One region of the Dellaglioa carnosa genome, then DNA from elsewhere that is predicted to be linked to it. Evidence: predicted binding sites of a transcription regulator. Region 1 holds the regulator's gene; the other holds the start of a gene.

Region 1 (6,229 bases):
TGTTATTGCAAGTACATGATGAATTAATTTTTGAAGCGCCAGAAGAAGAAATTGCCATTTTACAAAAGAAAGTACCTGAAGTTATGGATGCCGCTGTTTCTTTAGAGGTTCCTCTAAAAGTTGAAAGTGCATTTGGCGATACTTGGTTTGATACTAAATAAAAGTGGTAAGGAGGAGATAGTATGCCAGAGTTACCAGAAGTTGAAACGGTTCGAAGAGGTCTTAGTCAGTTAGTTATTGGTAAGACAATTGAATCCATAGATGTTTTATGGCCCAAAATTATAAATGGGGATATCATTCCGTTTAAACATGAACTTGAGGGACGGAAAATTGAATCAATCGATCGTTTAGGTAAATATTTACTTTTCCGGTTTGATAATCAAATGACAATGGTATCTCATCTTCGAATGGAAGGTAAATATTTCGTTCGTGCCACGGATGAACCAATTGAAAAACATTCACATGTTATATTCCATTTAACTGATGGTCAAGACTTAAGATATAATGATGTTCGTAAATTTGGTCGAATGCAGTTAATTCCGACCGGACAAGAACGTGAACTTTCAGGTCTTAAAAAATTAGGTCCAGAACCGACTGAAAATGAATTTAAACTCAGCAATTTTAAGAAATATTTAGCGCGAAAACATATGGCTATTAAGCCTGTGTTACTGAACCAAGAAGCGGTTGCTGGTTTGGGGAATATTTACGTCGATGAGGTATTATGGATGAGCAAAATAAATCCGGAACAACCAGCAAATTCAATTTCCGATAGTAAATTAAGTAGTTTACGTAAAAATATTATTCTTGAATTGGCTACTGCGGTTCAAGCTGGTGGTACAACGATTAGATCTTATACTGGTGCATTTGGCGAAACTGGACTGTTTCAATTTGACTTAAATGTTTATGGTCAAACCGGTAAACCATGCCCTAGATGTGGGACGCCCATAGTTAAAATAAAGGTGGCACAACGAGGAACCCATTATTGTCCGCACTGCCAACCACTGAGGAAAGCTTAAATATGACCTATATACTTGGATTGACTGGTGGGATTGCGACAGGTAAATCAACTGTTAGTCATATTTTTAAGAATTCAAACGTACCTGTAATCGATGCGGATATTATCGCAAGGCAGGTTGTTGAGCCGGAATCTGAAACTTTGAAAATGATTATCAATGAATTTGGTGAGAAGTATCTCATGGAAAATGGCACGCTAAATCGTAAAAAATTAGGAAAATTAGTTTTTAGTGATGGTGTCGCATTAGAAAAGTTGAATGGCGTTATCCATCCCGCTATTAGAAAAGAGATTTTAGCGCAAATTCAATCTCATAGAAAATTAGGTAGTCCGTTAATCGTTTTAGACATGCCATTGTTATTTGAAGAGAGTTATCAAACAATCTGTGACGCCGTTATGGTTGTTTTCGTACCCGAAATAACCCAGTTAAAACGATTAATTAATCGGGATGGGCTGACTTCTGCTGAGGCGCGATTAAGAATTAAGGCACAATGGCCAATTCAAAAGAAGAAAGATTTAGCTGATTTTGTAATTGATAATTCGACAACGGTTGCCGTTACAAGGGGTCAAGTGCTAAACTGGCTTAGTAATCAAAATAATGTCTAAATAAATGTAAATAAAAAATAATGAGGTGTCACAATGAAATGTCCACATTGCCAACATAATGGCTCTCGAGTCGTTGACAGTCGACCAACAGATGAAGGTCGCGTTATCAGACGACGTCGCGAATGTGAAAATTGTGAATTTAGATTCACAACATTTGAACGGGTTGAAGCTACACCATTACTTGTTATTAAAAAGAATGGGACGCGAGAAGAGTTTAACCGCGAAAAAATTCTTAAAGGAATTATCAGATCTGCTGAAAAACGACCAGTTTCAATGAAGGATATTACTCATCTTGTTGACCAGGTTGAAAATAATGTCAGAGCATTAGGCGAAAATGAAATTTCAAGTCAACTTATTGGTGAATACGTCATGGGACTACTTGCCGATGTCGATGAAATTGCGTACATCAGATTTGCCAGTGTCTATCGTCAGTTTAAAGATATGGGCGTTTTCCTTAAAGAATTGAATGAGATGATGGATCGGGATAAGACACCTACTGATAAGTAAGATTTGAAGGAATGATAATCAATGATTGAGACATGGGAAAATATGAGTCCAAAAGATGGCTACGTCGTACTAATGGATGAGAAAGTTACAAATGATGATATAGAACGATTAGACTACTTGTATCAACCTATTATGGGTGTGATTGCGAGTGGTCTATTTTCACTATTAAAGGGTGAAGCGAACCAAAATCCGCAATTATCTAATCGGAAGATGCATAACGAATTGCTGTCGTTACTGAATATTGATTTAGCAGCATTCTATGAAGCAAGAAGTTCACTTGAGGCTTTAGGCCTTTTAAAAAGTTTTGAAAAAGATGACGTCATGGGAAAAGTGATGGTCTATCAGTTGCGTCGCCCCCTAGAAGCGGCAGATTTTTTTACGGATGACTTGCTTAGTGTCTTGTTATGGGAATCAATCGGGGATACACGATATAAAGAAATTACTGCGCGATTTGCATTACCCACATTAAAGTTAGACGGATTTAAAGAAATTTCGAAAAGCTTCTTGGACGTTTTCCAAGTTAGCCAAGTACATCTTTCTAATAAACCTGATATTATTTCCGAGAGTAAAAAATCGTTTTTAACCAATAAAAAAGCCCCACAAAAATTGATTGAATCAGATACTATTGACTCGTTTGATTTTAAATTTTTTATTGAATTATTGAAAAAAAGTTTTGTGTCTTTAGATGAAATTAATAATCAACGAGATTTGATTGTTTCAGAGCATCTCCTGTATGATATCGACGAGATTGAAATGGCACAGTTTATTGGTGATGCGGCTGATTTATCAACCAATGAGGTTGATTATAATGTCTTTAAGCAAAAGATTGCGCATAAATATAATCAACAGGTTAAACTAAAAAAACAAGATGATCCAATGAATGATGATAGACAGAATAATGGTCAAAAATCAGTTGAGACTCTAAAAAAGGTTGGTTTTTCAGAAGAAGATTCGCAATTAATTCTTGCTAGTGACGCGTACAGTCCCTTTGATTTTTTGAAATCATTGAAGGAAAGTAAGGGCGGATACGTAACAGACAGTGAATCCTATCTGTTACAACAACTTGTACAACGCCAAATATTTACCAATTCAGTGATTAATATTTTGATACATTATATTTTAATTGATCGAGACTTAGCGACGCTTAATAAATCATTTGTTGATACTATGGCCAATGACTGGTCACAGCAAAAAGTGAAAACACCTGAAGATGCGATTAATCAGGTTCGCCATTTTAATACGAAAAAAACTGAAACTAAGGTAGCAAACCAGCGTCAAAGAAAAATAATAAAAAAAGAAACGTTGCCTGATTGGGCAAAGGATGATTATCAAGCACCAGAGGCAGATACTGAGATTGATAAAGCTGCATTGCAACGACAACTTGATGAGTTTAATAAAACGGCACCAAAAGGAGGATGACAATGGAGGATTTAGGGACAGAAATTAAGAAATTTTTAAAAAATGAAAACTTAAGTGAACGATATCCTAACGTGAATTATCGTGATTTGATGAAGAAAGTTTACGAAGATCCAGACGTGATTGCTTTTTTGGATAAAAATAAAGCTGAATTAACGGAGTCTAATGTTCAAAGAGCCGACGCTAAATTGTATGAATTTTTATCTGAAAAAAATAAAATTATTTTAGGTAAAGGGATGATAGCGCCCGGTTACAAACCTCAGTTAGTTTTGAATAATCATATGATTGATGTGTCTTATGTACCAACGGATGCGCTCATTGAGGCGCAAAAAAGTAAGGCGTTAGCTAAGCGTGTTAAATCTATGAGTATGTCTAAAGATATTAAAAATGCAACGATGAATGATTTTGATATGGATGGGCGAGGGGATGCGCTCAGCCAAAGTCTGAAATTCATAACTGAATTTGTGGCCGATCCTAGCGCATATCATCAAGCGATGTATTTTTACGGTAGTTTTGGAGTTGGAAAAACGTATCTCCTAGGTGCTATGGCCAACGAGTTGGCCAACCGTGGCTATCAAACAACCTTAATGCATTTTCCCAGTTTTGCTGTTGAAATAAAAAATGCAATTAGTGATAATCGCGTTTATGACATGCTAAATGCCGTTAAAAAATCTGAAATTTTAATGATTGATGATATCGGCGCGGATGCAATGTCCAGCTGGGTTCGAGATGATATTTTAGGCGTTATTTTGCAGTACCGTATGCAAGAGGAATTACCAACTTTCTTTAGTTCTAACTTTTCGATGAAACAATTGGAAGATGAACATTTGCGTATTAGTCAAAGGGGTGAAGATGAACCGCTTAAAGCAAAAAGAATCATGGAACGCGTTCATTTTTTAGCAAAAGAAGTTAAAATTGTTGGTAAAAATAGACGACCTAAATAAGATTAGTAGTTGCTAAAATGAACTAAAAATGGTTAAATAGTTATTAAATTGATACGGAAGATTACATTCTTTTTTTATGTCCGCAGGGAGAGAAAGCATAGCTGAAAGCTTTCTTGGCAGAGAATAAGTGATGACCACTTCCATAATGTTGCCTGACTTTTTGTTGGGTCGGATTGAATCCGTTAAAATCTATGGAGAAATTTTTGTTTCGGCAAAGATTTAAATTTGGGTGGAACCACGTTAATCGACGTCCCTAATACACAAGCTTATTTGTGTATTAGGGACTTTTTTTGTATCAAAAAATAGATAAATAATGGAGGAAGTTAACATGTCAAAAATAAATATTACATTTCCAGATGGCGCAATCAAAGAATTTGATGCGGGCATTACAACAGAAGATGTTGCTAAATCAATTAGTCCTAGTTTAGCTAAGAAATCAATTGCCGGTAAATTCAACGGTGTTTTGGTTGATTACCTTCGTCCGTTAGAGGCTGATGGTGCTATTGAAATAGTCACTAAAGATTCTGAAGATGGCTTGGTTGTTTTATGGCATACTGCCGCTCAAGTTTTGGCTAATGCTTTACAACAATTATATCCAGGTATGAAATTTGGAATGAGTTCTGATATTGAAAATGGATTCTATTTTGATACAGATAATGGAGAAACGCAGGTCAGTGTTGATGATTTGAAAAAAATCCAAGACAAAATGAAAGCTATTGTTAAAGAAAACTTAAAAATTGAACGTCAATTAATATCAAAAGCTGAAGCGCTTGAATTATTTGCTGGAGATCCTTATCGTGCTGAACTAGTCGTAGAAGCAACTGATGAAAATGGCCAAGTTGAAGTTTACAAACAAGGCGAATTTGTTAATTTAAGTGATGGTGCTCAATTACGTTCAACAGCAGACGTTAAAATTTTCCAACTATTATCAGTTGCTGGTGCATATTGGCAAGGTAAATCAAGTAATCCAATGTTACAACGTGTTTACGGAACGGCATTCTTCAAACAAAAAGACTTGGATGCAGAATTAGTTCGTCGTCAAGAGGCACGTGAGCGTGATCACCGTGTGATCGGTAACGACTTAGATTTATTCTTTGTCGATCCTAAAGTTGGTGCTGGATTACCTTACTGGTTGCCTAATGGTGCCACAATTCGTCGTACGATTGAACGCTACATTGTTGATAAGGAAGTTTCAAATGGTTATGACCATGTGTATACACCTATTTTAGCTAACCTAGATTTATACAAAACTTCAGGTCATTGGGATCATTATCGTGAAGATATGTTCCCACCAATGGATATGGGAGATGGCGAAGAATTGGAGTTACGTCCAATGAATTGTCCTTCGCATATTCAGGTGTACAAGCATCATATCCGTTCATACCGTGACTTACCTATCAGAATTGCTGAATTAGGTATGATGCATCGTTATGAAAAATCAGGTGCACTTTCAGGATTACAACGTGTACGTGAAATGACGTTGAATGATGGACATACGTTTGTTGCGCCTGATCAAATTCAAGAAGAATTTAAAAGTGTACTTCGTTTAATGATGGAAGTTTATGCTGATTTTGGGATTGCCGATTACTCATTCCGTTTAAGCTATCGTGACCCAGCTAATACAGAGAAGTACTTTGATGATAATGAAATGTGGACTAAATCACAAAATATGCTAAAAGGTGCTATGGATGACTTAGGTCTTGATTACTATGAGGCCGAAGGTGAAGCAGCATTTTACGGTCCT
Region 2 (6,229 bases), on a different contig from region 1:
CCAAAAATTTCTTCGGCTTTTGAAACGACTTGCTCGACCACCTCAGGAACTGGTTCAATCGTAGTTTCAGTTCCTTCGTGCCCATTTTGTTCGATATACGATTTACGTACTTCTGGCCATTGCTCAGCCGTAATACAGACCAACTTAGGCGTATTATGCAACAATCGATCTAACCCATTACCTAAAGCATCGAGCAGTTCTGTATCACCTGATGCCTTAGCAGCTAAGAAATCGTAGTTAAAGCTAACAAGTACACTATCTGGACTAGCCGCAACCGGCTCACTTGCTTGCATAATAGCTCGTTGTGTTACCGAAAGTTGTTGCAATAGTTCCGGCCAAACCTGTTTTAATTGTACCAAACTTTCTTTTGTAGCGTTATCTAAAATGGGATAAATTTGACTTAAATTTAATGTTGCCTTTTTTTGTGTAGCGACATTTTTTTTTGGTTTTACTACCGCTACGGCTTGATGCTGATCATCATGCTTGTTTAAGTTAAGTAATTGTTTTTTTAAAGTTTCTACTGTTTTAGTTAAGTCATCAATTTGTTTAGCTGCTTCTTGATTAAGTCCAGACTGACTATTATCACTAATCACTTCTATCGTACTAAACTGTGATAATCGAATCGTTAAGACCTCTAAGTAGACATCTGGATGCGTTGTAAATCGCATTTGTTGTTGAACTTCATTTAAAATATTAATCATTTGGTATAAGAATTCAGCAGAAATAGTTTGTGATAACGTCTTAAATGTATCATCAACCATCCCTAATTCAAGTTGATTAATGAGTGCTGGCGCTTGTTGATATAGCAATAGATCACGGCCATACGCAATTAAATCTTCTATTAATCTAGTTGAGTCCTTACCCTCATCAATAATTTCTTGAATCGTTTCTAGTGCCTGTGTGGTTTCTTTTTGACTAACTTCTGTCACATAAGTTTGAATTTTGTCTTGTGTTACACTACCCGTTACTAATAGCGCATTATCTAGTGTCACTTTATTATCGCCAAATGAGATAACCTGATCTAAAATACTTAGGGCGTCTCGCATACCACCTTCAGCTGCTTTTGCGACAACTTTAAGCGCCGGTTCTTCATATTCAATTTCTTTTTCCGTTAAAATGTACACCATTCGAGCATAACTATCAGCTGGCGTAATTCGTTTGAAATCAAACTTCTGCGTTCGAGAAATAATTGTTGCTGGAATCTTATGGGGCTCTGTTGTTGCAAGAATAAAAATAACATTTTCGGGAGGTTCTTCAAGTGTCTTCAATAACGCATTGAAAGCACCCGTAGATAACATATGGACTTCATCAATAATATAGATTTTAAAATCAGCTTGTGTGGGTGCGTATTTAACTTTATCACGAATATCACGGATTTCTTCAACACCATTATTAGATGCGGCATCGATTTCAATGACATCATTTAATTGACCATTCGTAATGGCGACACATGTTTCACATTTATTACACGGTTCACCATTTTCTTGAAAGTGGCAGTTAACCGCTTTGGCAAAAATTTTAGCCGCGGATGTTTTACCAGTTCCACGTGGCCCGTTAAAAATGTATGCATGACTCGTTTGATGTGTCATAATGGCATTTTTTAACGTCCGTGTAATCATGTCCTGACCCACTAAATCACTAAACTTTTGTGGCCGCCAAACACGGTACAAAGCTTGATAACTCATCACAATCTCCCCTTTCAAAATCTATAAATAGTTTTTTAAATAAAAAAATCTCTCAGCCATTTCTGACTAAGAGTCTTAATTAATCATAATTACTTAAGGCACAAAGTGAATCAAACTTAGTGCTGCTTCCTTCCGGACCTGACACAATTCGTAAGCACACTATTGCCTTAAGGCCTTGCGGCAATTATTATAATACCTTAAATTGAACAAAAAAGCTACCCTTGTGATCGCTTTTTTTCTTTTCTTTTACGTCGAACTTCTCTAAAGAATGATTGGAGTAGATTTTTGGCTTCATCCAACAATAATCCAGATTCAACTTTTGCTTGGTGGTTAAATCGTTCGTCCGTTAACAAGTTACCAATGCTACCCACAGTTCCAGCCTTAGGGTCAAATGCACCAAAATAAACTTCTGGTATTCTCGAGTTAATAATTGCGCCACTACACATTGGACAAGGTTCCAAAGTAACGAACAATTGTGCGTCGACTAGGCGCCAACTATGAACAGCAGCGCAGGCTTCTTGAATTGCTAATATTTCGGCATGCAAGGTTGCATCTTGAACATGCTCACGAATATTGTGCCCACGCCCAATAATTTCGCCATTTTGTACAACAACGCAACCAATTGGGACTTCGCCAATAATTTTTGCATTCCTTGCCTCATACAAAGCTTCACGCATAAAAAATTCTTTTTGTTCTTCTGTTAATTTTTCTGGCATCTACTTCACACTCATCAAGATATAGTATCCTTTATCTTTTAAAATAATCTCACAATTACCAAAAACATCAGTCATTTTCTTTTGAGCAGACCCGGCACCTTGTTTCTTTTGTAGCACGGCAAATAACTGACCACCCACTTTTAAATGATCAAATGCACCACTTAAAATATCATGGACAACATTTTTACCTGCTCTAATAGGAGGATTTGTCACAATTGTAGCGTAATCCGTCTTCGTGACATTATCATACGCAGCGGATTCAAAAATCGAGACATTAGTTATTTTATTAATTCCAGCATTTTTCTTTGCTAATTCTAATGCCAATTCATTCACATCGGTCATGTCAATTTGGCGTTCGGGTTGATCCTTGGCAATAGCAAGTCCTATTGGACCGTACCCGCATCCCACATCTAAAATATTTCCCGCAATAATTTCTTGTTGAGCAAATGCGTTTAATAAAACTCTTGATCCAAAATCGACCGTTTTTTTTGAAAATACACCGTTATCTGTGGTAAACTTAAATTCGTTGTTCAGCAGTTCAAATGTCCATTCTTTTTCGTTGTGAATGACATCTGGATTTTTCGTAAAATAATAGTTAGTCATGTTTTTCCCTACTTTCTCAATAGTTTCTATAATACGGAGAAAATTCGATTTTCGCAATCTAAATTTAATATAAACGAGTCAAGACCTTGAACACTACATCTTGTGTGATGCAACTTAAAATCACACTAAATGTGGTGTTTTTTTAATTGATTTTTGAGTTGCGTGATGTATACTTAGCTTATTAACAAAATATTAAAGGGGGATTTATATAATGAAAAAAGTAACTGTATTTACAAAAAATAACTGTATCCAATGCAAAATGACAAAACGCTTCTTAGAGGAAAATAACGTGGACTTTGACGAACGTAACATTTCTGAAGATGACAACGCAATTGACTACTTGAAAGACCAAGGATTCCAAGCTGTTCCTGTTGTCGAAGCTACTGGATTTGATACAATTGCTGGATTCCGTCCAGATATGCTTAAAAAGTTGGCAGTCTAATGAAAATTGTTTTCTTTAGTATTACGGGTCAGACACGTCGCTTCATTAACAAGATTGGCCATCCTTCATTCGAAATTGACCCAACGAACCCATTCGTTGAATTAAATGAGCCCTACATATTGGTTGTTCCAACCTATGAAATTGGGCTCACTGAATCGGTTAATGACTTCATTGAATACAAATCAAATAGAGAAAACATACTGGGTGTTGTTGGCGGTGGGAACCGAAACTTCGCCCAACTTTTTATTTTTACGGCTAAAGATATCGCGACTGACTATAAAGTTCCTTTATTGTACGAATTCGAATTCAATGGAACTGAAGAAGATGTCCTCAATATGAAGAAAGTAGTTGATGAAATTGACATTAAAAACGTTAGATAGTGATAAAGTCACTTATTATGATTTAAATAATGAAATTAATATTCCCGTAGATGGTCAAATTCCGCTTCAAAAAGATCAAGAAGCCTTAACTGCCTTCTTAAAAGAAAATGTTGCTGAAAATACAATGAAATTTGATTCGTTACAGGCTCGTTTTGATTACTTAATTGATAATAATTATATTGAAACCGGTTTTTATAATAAATATGAATTTTCATTTATTGAAGAGTTGTACGCTTATTTAGCAGCTCAAAAATTCCATTTTGGAACATTTATGGCGGCCTATAAATTCTACGCTCAGTATGCACTTAAAACAGATAACAATGCCTATTACCTTGAAAATTATATTGATCGAGTTTCAATGAACGTTCTTTACTTTGCCGATGGTGATACAGATTTAGCCATGAACTTAGCTAATGAAATGATTCATCAACGTTACCAACCTGCAACACCTAGTTTCTTAAATGCGGGTCGTAAACGTCGTGGGGAATTAGTTTCTTGTTTCTTAATTCAAATTACGGATGATATGAACGGAATCGGCCGTGGTATTAACTCAGCACTTCAATTATCTCGTATTGGTGGCGGAGTTGGAATCACGCTTAGCAATTTACGAGGTGCTGGCGCACCAATTAAGGGGATTGAAGGTGCCGCTTCTGGTGTCTTACCCGTTATGAAATTGTTAGAAGATAGCTTTTCATACTCAAACCAATTGGGTCAACGTCAAGGTGCCGGTGTTGTTTATTTAGATGTATTCCATCCAGATATCGTAGCGTTCCTATCAGCTAAAAAAGAAAATGCTGATGAAAAAATTCGTGTTAAAACTTTATCATTGGGCGTTACTGTCCCTGATAAATTTTATGAACTCATTAAAGATAATGCAACAATGTATCTCTTTGATCCATATAGCGTTGAAAGAGAATACGGCGTTCCTTACTCATATGTTGATATCACAAAAGAATATGACAATATGGTTGCCAACGAAAATATTATTAAGAAAACAATTCTTGCTCGTGAATTAGAAACTGAAATTTCTAAATTACAACAAGAATCTGGTTACCCTTATATCGTTAATGTTGATACTGCCAATCGCGCAAACCCAATTGATGGGAAAATTATCATGAGTAATCTTTGTTCAGAAATCATGCAAGTTCAAACACCCTCAGTTATCAATAACGAACAAGGTTTCGATGTCATGGGAACTGATATTTCATGTAACTTAGGTTCAACAAATATCGTTAATATGATGGCTTCTCCAGACTTTGGCCGTTCAGTTGATTCAATGGTTCGCGCTTTAACTTTTGTAACTGATAGCTCAGATATCAACGTTGTCCCTACTATTCAAAAAGGGAACAGTTTGGCACATACGATTGGGTTAGGCGCAATGGGTCTACATGCCTACTTTGCTAAGAATCATATGCATTATGGTTCAGCCGACTCAATCAATTTCACAAGCGTATACTTCATGATGCTTAACTACCATTCATTGAAAGCTTCAAATGCAATTGCGCAAGAAAAAAAAGAAACATTCCATAACTTTGAAAAAAGTACTTATGCAACAGGCACTTATTTTGACAAATACATTAATGAAGATTGGGGTCCAGATTCCGATAAAGTCGCTGCTTTATTTGATGGTATCGATATTCCTAACCAAGAAGATTGGGCTGCTTTGAAGGCTGATATTCAAGCCACTGGCCTCTATCATCAAAACAGACTTGCCGTTGCACCAAATGGTTCTATTTCATACATTAACGATACGACTGCAAGTCTCCACCCAATCATTAACAGAATTGAAGAACGTCAAGAAAAGAAAATTGGTAAGATTTACTATCCAGCACCTTACCTTTCAAACGACACTATTCCTTACTACACATCAGCCTATGATATGGATATGCGTAAAGTAATCGACGTCTATGCTGCTGCTCAAGAACATATTGACCAATCACTTAGTTTAACTTTATTCATGCGTTCAACTATTCCTGCGGGTCTCTATGAATGGAAGAATGGCCGTACAGATAAAATGACAACACGTGACTTAAACATTTTGCGTAATTATGCGTATAATAAAGGTATTAAGTCAATTTACTACATCAGAACTTTTACTGATGATCAAGAAGAAGTTGGCGCAAATGCTTGTGAGAGTTGTGTTATCTAAACTGTAACGGAGGAAAGTTAAATGAATAATGATATTTATAAAGCAATTAATTGGAATGAAATTGAAGATCAAGTCGATAAAGCAACTTGGGAAAAACTAACTGAGCAGTTTTGGTTGGATACACGTATCCCCCTTTCAAATGATTTAGACGATTGGCGGACATTAAGTCCCGCAGAGAAAACATTAGTTAGCCATGATTTCGGTGGTTTAACCTTGTTGGATACCGTTCAATCACAAGATGGGATGGAATCATT

The links. Region 1 encodes NrdR, which represses ribonucleotide reductase genes. Its sites were predicted from a motif close to ACACNATATATNGTGT; they were not measured.
Region 2: the regulator NrdR is predicted to act here: its motif matches at 3,095-3,110, upstream of nrdH (glutaredoxin-like protein NrdH).

Annotation. Positions count from the first base shown of each region.
Region 1 covers NZ_JANXLI010000001.1:598,708-604,936, reverse strand. Annotated here, with positions in the region: gene polA (DNA polymerase I) at 1-161, shown strand, start outside; gene mutM (DNA-formamidopyrimidine glycosylase) at 183-1,016, shown strand; gene coaE (dephospho-CoA kinase) at 1,019-1,618, shown strand; gene nrdR (transcriptional regulator NrdR) at 1,652-2,125, shown strand; gene N0K80_RS02965 (replication initiation and membrane attachment family protein) at 2,147-3,544, shown strand; gene dnaI (primosomal protein DnaI) at 3,547-4,485, shown strand; gene thrS (threonine--tRNA ligase) at 4,814-6,229, shown strand, end outside.
Region 2 covers NZ_JANXLI010000005.1:38,586-44,814, forward strand. Annotated here, with positions in the region: gene dnaX (DNA polymerase III subunit gamma/tau) at 1-1,685, opposite strand, end outside; RNA gene ffs (signal recognition particle sRNA small type) at 1,773-1,859, opposite strand; gene tadA (tRNA adenosine(34) deaminase TadA) at 1,901-2,401, opposite strand; gene N0K80_RS06245 (class I SAM-dependent methyltransferase) at 2,402-3,004, opposite strand; gene nrdH (glutaredoxin-like protein NrdH) at 3,216-3,446, shown strand; gene nrdI (class Ib ribonucleoside-diphosphate reductase assembly flavoprotein NrdI) at 3,446-3,826, shown strand; gene nrdE (class 1b ribonucleoside-diphosphate reductase subunit alpha) at 3,804-5,975, shown strand; gene nrdF (class 1b ribonucleoside-diphosphate reductase subunit beta) at 5,997-6,229, shown strand, end outside.